DNA from 4 places in the Marinomonas sp. GJ51-14 genome. Region 4 is predicted to be linked to each of the others. Evidence: predicted binding sites of a transcription regulator. Region 4 holds the regulator's gene; each other region holds the start of a gene.
What was found. The regulator sigma-54, encoded in region 4, starts transcription at its own class of promoters, with help from an activator protein. The targets are predictions, from matches to a motif close to TGGCACNNNNNTTGCTNT.

Region 1 (3,106 bases), 1.7 Mb from region 4:
CAAACAAAGCCGCACGAGAGATAACATGTTCAAGTTCGCGTACATTACCAGGCCAGCGATAGGCTTCTAATAGCTCTATTGCTGAACTGGATAAGTTTAACTGCTGCAAACCTAACTTACGACGAAAGCGCTCAGCAAAAAAGCCAGCTAATAATGGAATGTCCCCTTGTCGATGGCGTAAAGCAGGAACTTGAATAGGGAACACACTGAGGCGATGGAATAGATCAGCACGAAAACGATGTTCCCTGACTTCAGTTTCCAAATGGCGATTGGTGGCTGCGATGATTCTCACGTCGATTTTACGAACTTGATCTTTACCAACTGCTTGAATTTCTTGGTTTTGAATGGCTCTTAGTAAAGTTCCTTGAACTTCTAATGGTAATTCACCGATTTCATCGAGGAACAAGGTTCCGCCATCTGCAAGTAAAAACTTTCCTTGTCGGTCACGGTCAGCGCCAGTAAAAGCCCCTTTCACATGACCAAACAATTCACTTTCAATTAAATGATGAGGAATCGCTGCGCAATTCACATACACCATAGGCGATGCGGAACGTAATGAAGTTTGATGGAGCATACGTGCTACGAGTTCCTTCCCGACACCCGTTTCCCCTTCAATCAAAATCGCAAAATCAGAAGGTGCTACCAATTTAATCGCTTGATCTAGCGCCTTCATAACATCACTTTGGCCAATCATCTCGCCGCCATCTTTTACTTGGGCTTGTTCATTCATGGCTTGGAGTACGTGTTGTGCTCGCTGTGTTTTATCTTCCAGTTGTTCCATCAAAATGGCTGTATTTAGGGTCATCGCAGACATAGCGCCAATGATTTCTAATGCTCTTGAATCGATATTGTCAAATACGCCCGGTGTAATGCTGTCTAAGGTCACCACACCAATAAGCTTGCCTTCCAAATGCAAAGGTACACCCATGCACGAGTGCACTCTTAAATCATCATCATGGCCAATCACCATTCCGTCATAAGGATCTGGCAATTCTGAGTCAGCAGGAAATCGCACAGGATAATGACCACTACAGATTTCTTTGAGTCGAGGGTGTTCTCCAATAGCAAAGCGCCTTCCCATAAGGTCATCAGACAAACCACGTTGAGCAATCGGTATCAGCACATAGTTGTTGTTCACTAGTAAAACAACCGCATCACAATTGATGGTGGCGCGCACGGCGTACACCAATTGTTCAAAACGATTAGGTTGGGTAACTGCACTAGCAAGGTCGAGCGCAAAGCTAAGTAGGGCGTTGTTTGAAATCTGATTCATAGTGGTCAACTCATCAAGTATATTATGTCTGTGTCATATTGACTCAAAGATAACATATAGACTTTATTTTATATGAGTCTTATTGACTCTTTAAATAACAAATAAAACTTAAGTATATGTTTTTATTGTTTATTTTAAATTGGCACAAAGCTCGCAATAGAAGGGATAAGACATGAACAACAAACGGTTTATTTATCTCATTAATTAAGGAAGCGCTATGTTATCTCAACAACATATAGACACTGTAAAAGCCACTATTCCACTATTAGCCTCTGCAGGTCCAGCGATTACAGAACATTTCTATAAGCGTATGTTTTCTCATAACCCTGAGCTGCAAGACGTATTTAACATGACCCATCAAAAAACAGGACGCCAGCCAGCCGCCTTGTTTAATGCCATTGCCGCCTATGCAACACACATTGATAACTTGGAAGTACTGACAACTGCCGTGATGCGTATTGCTCACAAACACACTAGCTTTAACATCAAGCCAGATCAGTACGATATTGTTGGTCATCACTTGATTGAAACTCTACGAGAATTAGCCCCTGACGCTTTTACCAAAGATGTAGAAGACGCTTGGGTAGCTGCTTACGGACAACTGGCGGAGATCTTCATCAAGATAGAAGGTGATCTTTATGAAGAACGCGCTGCACAGTCTGGTGGCTGGAAAGATTTCCGTCGCTTCAAAGTCATTTCTAAAACACCAGAGTCAGAATTGGTCACCAGCTTTGTTTTCGCACCTGTTGATGGAGGCGCTGTCATTGATTATCTTCCAGGCCAATACTTAGGGGTAAAACTGCATCCTAAAGGCAACCAATACGAAGAAATTCGTCAATATTCTTTGTCTACAGCACCAAATGGTGAAACTTACCGCATTAGTGTGAAACGTGAAGGCAGTGGCGACCTTGCCGGTGTCATGTCTAACTATCTTCATGATCACCTTAATGTAGGTGATGAAGTTGAATTGATGCCACCTGCGGGTGATTTTTACTTCCAAGACAAGCAAAAACCTGTCGTTCTAATTTCTGGCGGTGTGGGTTTAACGCCAATGCAAGCCATGCTGGATACCTTCGCAAAACAAGGTTACGCACAACCAATCAGCTACTTACATGCTTGCGCAGTACCAAGCCAACATTCATTTAAAGATCATGTGAAAGGTCTAAAAACGTCTTTACCGTTGAGCGTACATACTTGGTATGAAAAGACAGATAAAACAGAAGAAGGCGTTTACGAAGGCAACATGATGCTAGAATCCATCAAAAATGATCTACCTATTACAGATGGTGAATTTTACTTATGTGGACCATTGGGCTTCATGATGTTTGTCAAACAACAGCTACTAACTCTAGGCGTGCAAGCGGATCGTATTCATTACGAATTGTTCGGTCCACACCAAGATCTTTAATCACTCTGTTTAAACGGCAACAACGCGTGGGTATCTTGATGGTACTCACGCACTGCAATAGCTTCTTCCTCACAGAAATTACCAATCGCCTCACGAAAACCCTCGTGAGCAATATGATGAATGCTGTGGCTAAACACAGGTTCGAAACCTCGCGCTATTTTGTGTTCCCCTTGAGTGCCTGGATCAAAATGTTGTAACCCTTTTTCTAAGCAGAACTCGATGCCTTGGTAATAACAGGCTTCAAAGTGCAAGCAATCTACTTCTTCCATACATCCCCAATAGCGGCCAAACAGTGAATGGTCATCAAAGAAACACCAAGACGCCGCAATCGGCTCGCCGTCGTTATAAGCCTGTACCAACAATATTTGCTCGCCCATGGTTGCTGCCAACAAACCAAAGAAGTCTCGCGTCAAATAGCCACGCTG
Region 2 (3,106 bases), 330 kb from region 4:
CCAAGAAGATTTAACGGGTGTGCGTAGTAAACTTGATCAATTAAGAGAAACTAGTGTTTCTTTAGAAGATAAAGTATCGAGAACGCAAGTTCGATCACCAGTGAAGGGGATTGTTAAACAAATTCAAATTAATACAGTAGGTGGTGTTATTAAGCCTGGTATGAACTTGATGGAAATTGTTCCTATTGAAGATTCATTGTTGATCGAGGCTAAAGTTCGTCCAGAAAATATTGGTTTTATTCAACCTGACTTTAGCGCTGTGGTGAAACTTTCAGCTTACGATTTTGCTATTTTTGGTGGTTTACATGGTGTAGTTGAAAATATCAGTGCGGATACTATCTTAGATGAAGAGGGTAATAGTTTTTATCTGGTAAGAGTCAGAACTGATAAAAACTACTTAGGTACTAAAGAGGCCCCTTTGCCTATTATTCCAGGTATGCAATCGACAGTAGATATAATTACAGGCAAGAAAACTTTATTAGACTATTTGCTTAAACCTATTTTGAAAGCCAAGCAAAATGCGCTTCGTGAAAGATAGTTACAAAAATAATGTAAGTTCTATGAATAGTTACAAAAGTTAACATTTTACTTTTATTTGTTAGATAAAATGTTTATGTCGTATTTGATGAGACGAGACTTATTTTGAAAATACTGTGTTGGAACACTGACGAAGCTGTATGGAAACATTGGAACCAAGTAATTAACGCCAATGATTTTCTAGAGCGCGTTGAAAAGTTTGACGATTTACATAAATCTCTTCAGAAAACATCATTTAAATACTGCTTTGTTTACTTAAGTGATGATGCTTTTTCGAAAAAAGTCGAGGACGTGGTTTCTTTATGTCTAGATTTTCCTAATCAAAAAATTATAGTGTTTCCTAATCAGTCTAGCCAGCAAGCTGCATTACGACTTTTTTCTGTTGGTGTAAGTGGTCAATGTGCGCCTTATATTGGGCGTGAACAATTAGATTTGGTTTTGTCTGTTGTTGATTCTGGTGAGATATGGGGAGGAAAAACCTTTATTCAGCAGCTGATTCTTCAATCAGCAGCAACAGCGATGAATGTTCAGCATAATGATTTAGAAGATTTGTCAGAGCGTGAATTGAGTGTTGCTCAGTTTATTGCGAAAGGTCTATCAAATAGACAAATTGCTGTTGAGATGAGTATTACAGAACGTACTGTAAAAGCACATTTAACCTCCATCTTCAAAAAGACCAACACCAAGGACAGGTTGGCTTTAGGCTTGTTGGCGCAAAGTAATGATCAAACGCTCTGATTTGGTTCTTTCAAGATAGGTGGTTGCACCTATTTTGTTCGTTATTCTTTAGTCGATTAGAAATCCTTCGATCCTTTCTTCAATTAAAGCCTTTTGATAGGGCTTTTAGTTGTCTTTATTTTTAATACCAGTGTTTCTTAATGGCGCATATTTTGCAGTTATCTAAGTGTATTAGTCGCTTTTTTAAGAGAATGCACCATGACAGAGCCCCCGCAAAAAGAATTAACAGTGATGATTGTTGATAATGAACCTGCCCGAGCAGCCATTGTTGAACAAGCAATGACTGACAGTGGCTATCGTGTCATTAGACGGCTTGAAAACGCTAAAAATCTAACGGAAGCTGTTAATCAATATCAGCCAGATATGGTTATTATTGATATTGAATCTCCTGATCGTGATATGTTGGAAAACATGTCACGTCTTACCCAAGATAACCCTCGTCCTATTGTTATGTTTGCCGAAGAAGATGATTCACGACATGTTGAGGCCGCAATTAGAGCAGGCGTCAGTGCCTACGTCGTTGATGGCGTTAATAGCGGAAGTGTAAAAGCGCTGTTGCAAGTTGCTATTGCACGGTTTCGTGAATTTCAGGCGCTTAGGTCTGAATTAGAATCGGTAAAAAGCCAACTGGAAGATAGAAAGCTTATAGATAAAGCGAAAGGTTTAATTATGAAACATCAACAATGTGATGAACCCGCTGCCTATAAAGCATTAAGAAAACTGGCTATGGATCGCAGTCAACGTATGACAGACGTTGCCCGAAATATCATATCAGTAATGGATCTAATGGGAGGTGTAAAGTGAATCTACTGAAAGAAAATTCTATTCTATGTGCGCCTGTTCGCATTGGTTTTATTCCCTTAATTGATTGTGCACCTTTTGTGATAGCAAAAGAAAAAAACTTCTTCGCTCATGAAGGTGTTGATGTGGTGCTTTCGAAAGAAGCTTCTTGGGCAAGTATTCGTGATAAGGTCGCGTTTAACGTGTTAGATGGGGCTCATATGCTGGCTTCAATGCCGATTGCTGCCACTTTAGGAATAGGTACGATTAAAAAAGCAATGCAAACCAGCTTTACGGTTAGTCATAACGGAAACGGCATAACCATTGGTAATGCTTTATATGATCAGCTTCAAGATTATTCAGATTCATCTGCTGATATTCGTACCGGTGCAGCACTTAAAAAATTAATCGATAGTCGTGATGGACAAGCTGCGCCTTTGCGTTTTGCCATTGTTTACCCTTATTCGTCGCATAATTATCAATTACGAGATTGGCTAAGTCGTGTTGGAATTGATCCAGACAATGATGTGCAAATTACAGTTGTGCCTCCGGTTAAGATGCTTGATGCATTAAAATCTGGCGAGATAGATGGTTATTGTGTTGGTGAACCTTGGAACAGCCTTGCGGTTGAACAAGGTGTTGGTCATATGTTGGTAACCGGTTATGAAATTTGGGGGAGTACACCAGAGAAAGTGTTCGGTGTGAATTCTGTGTGGGCAGAGCAAAATGAATCTGCTCATTTGGCGATTATTAGGGCGTTAGAGAAGGCTTGTACTTGGGTCGATAATGAAGAAAATCAGACTGAGTTATTAGGCATATTAAGTCATCCAGATTATTTAAATTGTACGGTTGAACAATTGGTTTATGGTTTTAGTGTTATTAAGCCAAAAGGTCAGTTTGATTGGCCGATGGAAGCGTATCAGCGTTTTTCAGGTAGTGAAATTAATAAACCTTTACCAAGCTATGCTTTGTGGATCATGGCACAAATGTACCGTTGGCAACAATTAGGGAACCTTGACTCATTAAACCATGTGGCTGAACAGGTTTATCG
Region 3 (3,106 bases), 1.5 Mb from region 4:
TGGGTTACTGAAGCGCTGGTAGCTTACTTGAACAGACAAAGCGAGACCGACAATTTTGCCGTGATCTTCAAGGCAAATTTGCCCCTCAGGAAAATCTTTAATGAGCTTATGTATGGTGTGTTCAGGCCAAGCCCCGCCAATATCGTGATAAACCTTATCCATTAACGTTTTCACTTGTTCGTAATCATTGTTGGTGAGATTACGGATAGTTAAATGTAAGTCTTCTCGCATTTTGGCTCCTTTGAGGCGTTTATATATGCATAACAGAATACTGATGTGATCATAGCGCTTATTAGTGTCATGGGGGTGTTAAATTTGTTGTTTAGCCTCTAAAAAATGTAACAGCAGAAAAAAGAAAACCCCTGCCGAGGCGAGGGTCTTGATTAGAAAGCAGTTTGAACTTTCTCAATATATCTTAGAAGAGTTACTTCTTGAATTCAGGGTACGCTTCCATACCACATTCAGAAAGGTCAACACCTTCGTATTCTTCTTCTTCGCTAACACGAACACCCATGATGGCTTTGATGATCAACCAAACAACTAGGCTTGTTACGAATACCCAAACGAAGATAGTAAGAGCGCCAGCGATTTGTCCGCCGAATGTAGTACCGTCGTTTGTTAGAGGAACAGCTAGCAAGCCCCAAAGACCAACAACACCGTGAACAGAGATAGCGCCCACTGGATCATCAATTTTTAGCTTGTCTAGAGTCAGGATGGAAACAACAACTATCATACCACCAACTAAACCGATTAAAGTCGCGCCTAGTGCAGAAGGTGTATCAGGACCTGCTGTAATAGCAACCAAACCAGCTAGTGCGCCGTTTAGAAGCATAGTTAGATCGGCTTTACCGAACAAGATACGAGCTAGAATAAGTGCACCGATTGCGCCACCAGCTGCTGCTGTATTTGTGTTCAAGAACACCATAGCAACAGAGTTAGCACTTGCGATATCGCCAAGTTTCAAAACAGAACCACCGTTGAAACCGAACCAACCCATCCAAAGGATCAATGTACCTAATGTAGCAAGAGGTAGATTAGCACCAGGAATAGCACGTACTTCGCCGTTTGGACCGTATTTTCCTTTACGAGCACCAAGTACTAGAACACCTGCCAATGCTGCAGAAGCACCCGCCATGTGAACAATACCAGAACCTGCAAAGTCAGTGAAACCTAGGTCACCAAGGCTAAACATACCGAATACAGAACCGCCACCCCAAGTCCAGTTACCTTCCATTGGATAGATAAAACCAGTCATGACTACAGCGAATGCTAGGAAAGCCCAAAGCTTCATACGCTCAGCAACGGCACCAGAAACGATGGACATTGCAGTTGCTACGAATACAACTTGGAAGAAGAAATCAGAAGCGCCAGAGTAGATAGAACCACCCTCGAAGCCACCATCACGACCGGCAAAGTCAGATAGAGTAGAATCTACATCTACACTTTGAATACCAGTTAAGAACCACTCGCCACCGTACATTACGGAATAACCACATACTAGGTACATGATGCAAGAGATGGCAAACAAAGCCACGTTCTTAGTTAGAATTTCTGTGGTGTTTTTAGCACGTACTAGACCTGCTTCCAGCATGGCAAAGCCAGCTGCCATCCACATAACCAGTGCGCCACACACCAAGAAGTAAAAGGTGTCCATGGCATATTGTAAGTGAAAAATTTGATCTTGCATGTTTCGCCCCCCTAAAGGCTTGTAAGATTCGAACAGTATTAAACTGCTTCGACGCCAGTCTCGCCGGTACGAATACGGACCGCCTGTTCAAGGTTAACGATAAAGATTTTACCGTCGCCGATTTTGCCAGTGTTTGCAGCGCCTGTAATGGCTTCAACAACTTGGTCTGTCATGTCGTCTGCAATAGCAAGTTCGATTTTTACTTTAGGTAAAAAATCTACAACATATTCCGCGCCACGGTATAACTCTGTGTGGCCTTTTTGACGTCCGAAACCTTTTACTTCTGTAACGGTGATACCTTGAACACCAATTTCAGAAAGTGCTTCTCGAACATCATCCAGTTTAAATGGTTTGATGATGGCAGTTATAAGCTTCATACCCACTGTCTCCCTTTATAAAGTCAGTTTTATTGTTCATATCGCAGGTAAATAGCTTTATTCAATATGCGTGCCAGCTATTGATGTGTCCTTAGATTAAAGGCTTTGTAAGGATTTTGTCGGCTTTTGGGAATTAAAACGAGTGGTGAATCGCTCTGTTTAGTGCGGCATATTGGGCTGTCTTTATATTATGTCGCTTCAATTTAGTGCGACTTCTTTATTTATCTGCGCCGTTTTGTCTTGTAAGTACTTTATCTTCTTGCTTCTAATCAATAAAAAGAACCGCCTAAAAAATCATAGGTTGGCTTTATTTAAGGGCTTTGCATCAAAAAAATTCATTCAATGGAAAGTTTTCGCACAAAAAAGAGGCGGAAAATAATGGGGCAAATCAAAAATGCACTCTTGTTGTTTGTTGAAAACCTTTAGATCACTGATTGATAAACAAGATGACTTGTTTGTACCTTTCATCGACCTCTATACTATGCACACTATTAAGTAAGACTGTGTATTATTTAGGTATTAGTCAGACAACGTATGAGAATGACATGATTGATCAATTTATTAAGCAACTAGGTTCTGGTTTAGAGCAAGCGGCAGAGGCATTAGGCAAATTACCAAAAGAGGAAATCGAAGCTCAGTTACATGAAGTGGCTCGTAATACGCTAACTAAAATGGACTTAGTTACGCGAGAAGAGTTCGAAGTGCAAGAGGCCATGTTGGCAAAATATCGAACCAAGCTTGTTGCTTTAGAAGCGCGTTTGAATGAACTGGAAGCTGAATCAAAAAGCTAAGTTAAATAAGTAGGCTTTAGTTCTGCTGTCTATTTCCAACCCTGCTTCCAGTTATCAGCAGAAGACAGTGATTGCCAAGGCAAGCAATATTGGTGTTTATTGATGACAGCCTCAATTACACATTCAGTGACTTTGTCTTGTTCATCACGAATTAGCTCAGTGACAATAAAATGCTTCTCTTTGTGAGTGGGTGATGTGGAAGTCCATTTAGACAGAAGTAATTTGTTCGGGTTTATTTGATGCATATTTTT
Region 4 (3,106 bases):
TGTCATATCTGGTAATGTGTTATGCCTACGTAAGTAGCGAAAAACAATGTCTATGGTAATGTTGGGACGGATAGTGATGGTGTCCGTGTTCATCAAGCCGCCGGCAGAATCTTCTGAGTAGCTTAATAGTGCTTCTACTCGCATCCTGTCCTGCGTGGTCATTGACGCAAGTACTTCTTTTACAATCGTTTCTGGAAGGTGTTGAAGTAAATCGGCGAGGTCATCACTCTCAAAATTTTCAGAGACAGCAATAAGTCGCTCAGTATCCATGCTTTTCATGAAATGAGCGCCAATATCTTCACTTAGATACTGTAGGACTTCGCCTTCGTTTTTTGTGTCTATTAGCTCCCAGAGAAGTTTTCGCTCTTTTGGTGGGGAGGACTCTAATAGTCTAGCAACATCTTGTGCGGGTAAGGCTCCGTTAAGTAAATAACGGATCTGCATTGTGGTACCGGATTCGAGTGATTCGGTGACCGTTTGAAGGTGGGCTAAAGTCGTTTTTTTCTGACATGTAGGTTTTACTCGTCTTCACCAAAACGATTATTAATTAGCTCAATAATAGCTTTAATAGCTTCCTCTTCATCTTCTCCATTTGTTTTTACTAATATTTCCGTGCCTTTACCAGCAGCCAGCATCATCATTGCCATGATGCTTTTTCCATCTACATTACGGCCTTCTTTTTCAATGGTGATATCGCAAGAGAAGCGAGTGGTCGTTTCTACAAGTTTCCCGGCGGCACGGGCATGCAAGCCTAATTTATTGATGATTGTAACAGACACTTCTTGCATGTATTTGTCCTATATTAATGACTCAAATATATTAAATAGATCTTCATTAGTTTGAGCAGTTCGTAATTTATCTAGTGCCTGAGGGGATTGGGCAAGTTCAGCAATCTGGGCAAGCGTTGCTAAATGTTCATCACATTCATGGGGGGGAACAATTAATGCAAAAATGAGATCAACAGCTCTTTTGTCAATTGAATCAAAATCAATAGGATTTTGTAGTGACATAACCACAATTGCAGTATGGTTTGCTGATTCTAGGCGGCAGTGTGGAATGGCTATACCATTACCAATGCCTGTGCTGCCAAGTTTTTCTCGTCCTAATAGTGCATCATATACGGCTTCATTATCGCAATGGAGGCGATTTGATGCTACTTCAGACAAGCTTTCTAGAACGCGTTTTTTACTAACAATATCTTGCTTTGCTAAAACTAGCTCAGCTTTTAATAATGATTTTAATGACATATTAAAATGGTATCCGTTTAGATCAATCGCTTACGTTCATTGGAAGGAGGGATGTTCATCGCCTCACGATATTTGGCAACAGTTCGTCGTGCAACCTGTATGCCTTGGTCAGCCAATATAGTGGCTAGCTTATTATCACTTAATGGTTTTTTCGCAGGCTCATCAGCAACAAGCTTTTTAATCATAGCTCGTATTGCGGTAGAAGAACATTCTCCTCCAGATGCTGTATTAACATGGCTTGAGAAGAAATATTTAAGTTCAAAAATACCTTTAGGGGTGTGCATATATTTCTGTGTTGTCACCCTGGATATTGTCGATTCATGCATGCCAACTTCTTCGGCAACATCATGAAGGACCATAGGTTTCATTGCTTCTTCACCTAATTCGAAGAAATCAATTTGTCTGCTAACAATGCAACTGGCTACTTTTAATAATGTCTCATTTCTGCTTTGTAAACTCTTCATAAACCATTTGGCTTCTTGAAGAGACGTTTTAATATAGCTTACATCTTCAGTTGTTGCGGCTGATGTTGTGGCCATTGCAGAATAGGTTTCGTTAATTTTAATCGGTGGGAGTGCGTCATTATTTAGTTCCACCTGCCAAGTCCCATTGCGTTTTTTCACCGATACGTCTGGGATAACATAATCTGTATCGTCTACATCAATGACTGAACCCGGACGCGGATTAAGTTGCTGGATTAAATCAACAACTTCTTTTAGTGCTTCATCTTTGAGTTTTGTTTTGCGGCTTAGTTGGACAAAGTCGCGGTTACCCAGTAAAGGTAAATAATGGTCAATAAGGTTGTGAGTGCTTTTATAAAGCGGATGATTTTGAAATGCTTCTAGTTGCACTAATAGGGAGTCACGTAAATCAATCGAGCAAACACCAACAGGGTCAAAACGTTGTAATCGATGCTGCACGGCAACCACTTCTTCTATATCTAAGTCTTCTAGCTCAACGCCAAGTGATTCCCAAATTTCATCTGTTGATATACTGAGATAGCCATCGGGTTGAACACATTCAATAATGGCATAGGCGATTTCAATGTCTCTATCAGACATATGAGTTAGGTTTAATTGCCAGATTAAATGATCTTGGATGCTTTCTGCTGGAGCATTACGGCTTTCAAAATCACTATCACCCTCATAACTATTGTTATCACTTACTGCAGCTGAACTTTGATACGTGTCATCCCAGTTACTATCGATGGATAATTCTTCCGGAATGTTTTCCGTCCATTCAGACTCTACGCGAGCTTCTTCACTGGTACTTGCATCAAGGACAGTGTCAGTGCTTTTAGATTCAATGCTGGCTGGTATTTCATTATGAAGTTGTTCGTCATCATCTAGTTCAAGAAGAGGGTTTGATTCAAGGAATTCATGTATTTCTTGTTTTAAATCTAACGTAGAAAGCTGCAGCAAGCGGATGGCTTGTTGCAGTTGTGGTGTCATGGTCAGCTGTTGACCGAGTTTTAATTGTAAAGACTGCTTCATAGAGCAACTCTTCTTGTTTGAGTGAATTGGAACAAGTTATGCATACTACTCCCTTTCTATAGTAATGATAAGGGGTTACAAGCGGAAGTCGTCACCTAAATAGACCTTTTTGACTTGTTCATTATTGATGACCGTATCCGCATCTCCTGACGCAATGATATAGCCGTTACCAACAATGTAGGCCTTATCACAGATATCGAGTGTCTCCCGGACGTTATGATCGGTAATTAAGACACCGATGCCACTTTCTTGAAGGTGTTTGATTATCAGTTTGATATCACCTACAGAAATTGGGTCTACACCGGCGAAAGGCTCATCCAGTAATATAAATTTGGGGTTCATTGCAACAGCTCTTGCAATTTCAAC

Region 1: the regulator sigma-54 is predicted to act here: its motif matches at 1,414-1,431, upstream of hmpA (NO-inducible flavohemoprotein).
Region 2: the regulator sigma-54 is predicted to act here: its motif matches at 1,417-1,434, upstream of AC0L3Y_RS11925 (ANTAR domain-containing response regulator).
Region 3: the regulator sigma-54 is predicted to act here: its motif matches at 2,123-2,140, upstream of glnK (P-II family nitrogen regulator).

The regions. Positions count from the first base shown of each region.
Region 1 is NZ_CM147879.1:1,088,232-1,091,337, forward strand. Features, by position in the region: gene norR (nitric oxide reductase transcriptional regulator NorR) at 1-1,273, opposite strand, end outside; gene hmpA (NO-inducible flavohemoprotein) at 1,491-2,681, shown strand; gene AC0L3Y_RS05370 (GNAT family N-acetyltransferase) at 2,678-3,106, opposite strand, start outside.
Region 2 is NZ_CM147879.1:2,478,236-2,481,341, forward strand. Features, by position in the region: gene AC0L3Y_RS11915 (HlyD family type I secretion periplasmic adaptor subunit) at 1-538, shown strand, start outside; gene AC0L3Y_RS11920 (response regulator transcription factor) at 643-1,275, shown strand; gene AC0L3Y_RS11925 (ANTAR domain-containing response regulator) at 1,474-2,079, shown strand; gene AC0L3Y_RS11930 (CmpA/NrtA family ABC transporter substrate-binding protein) at 2,076-3,106, shown strand, end outside.
Region 3 is NZ_CM147879.1:598,141-601,246, reverse strand. Features, by position in the region: gene AC0L3Y_RS02950 (GNAT family N-acetyltransferase) at 1-231, opposite strand, end outside; gene AC0L3Y_RS02945 (ammonium transporter) at 425-1,687, opposite strand; gene glnK (P-II family nitrogen regulator) at 1,726-2,064, opposite strand; gene AC0L3Y_RS02935 (accessory factor UbiK family protein) at 2,610-2,855, shown strand; gene AC0L3Y_RS02930 (TIGR02450 family Trp-rich protein) at 2,885-3,100, opposite strand.
Region 4 is NZ_CM147879.1:2,810,739-2,813,844, forward strand. Features, by position in the region: gene mgtE (magnesium transporter) at 1-444, opposite strand, end outside; gene AC0L3Y_RS13370 (HPr family phosphocarrier protein) at 519-788, opposite strand; gene ptsN (PTS IIA-like nitrogen regulatory protein PtsN) at 798-1,247, opposite strand; gene AC0L3Y_RS13380 (RNA polymerase factor sigma-54) at 1,265-2,740, opposite strand; gene lptB (LPS export ABC transporter ATP-binding protein) at 2,816-3,106, opposite strand, start outside.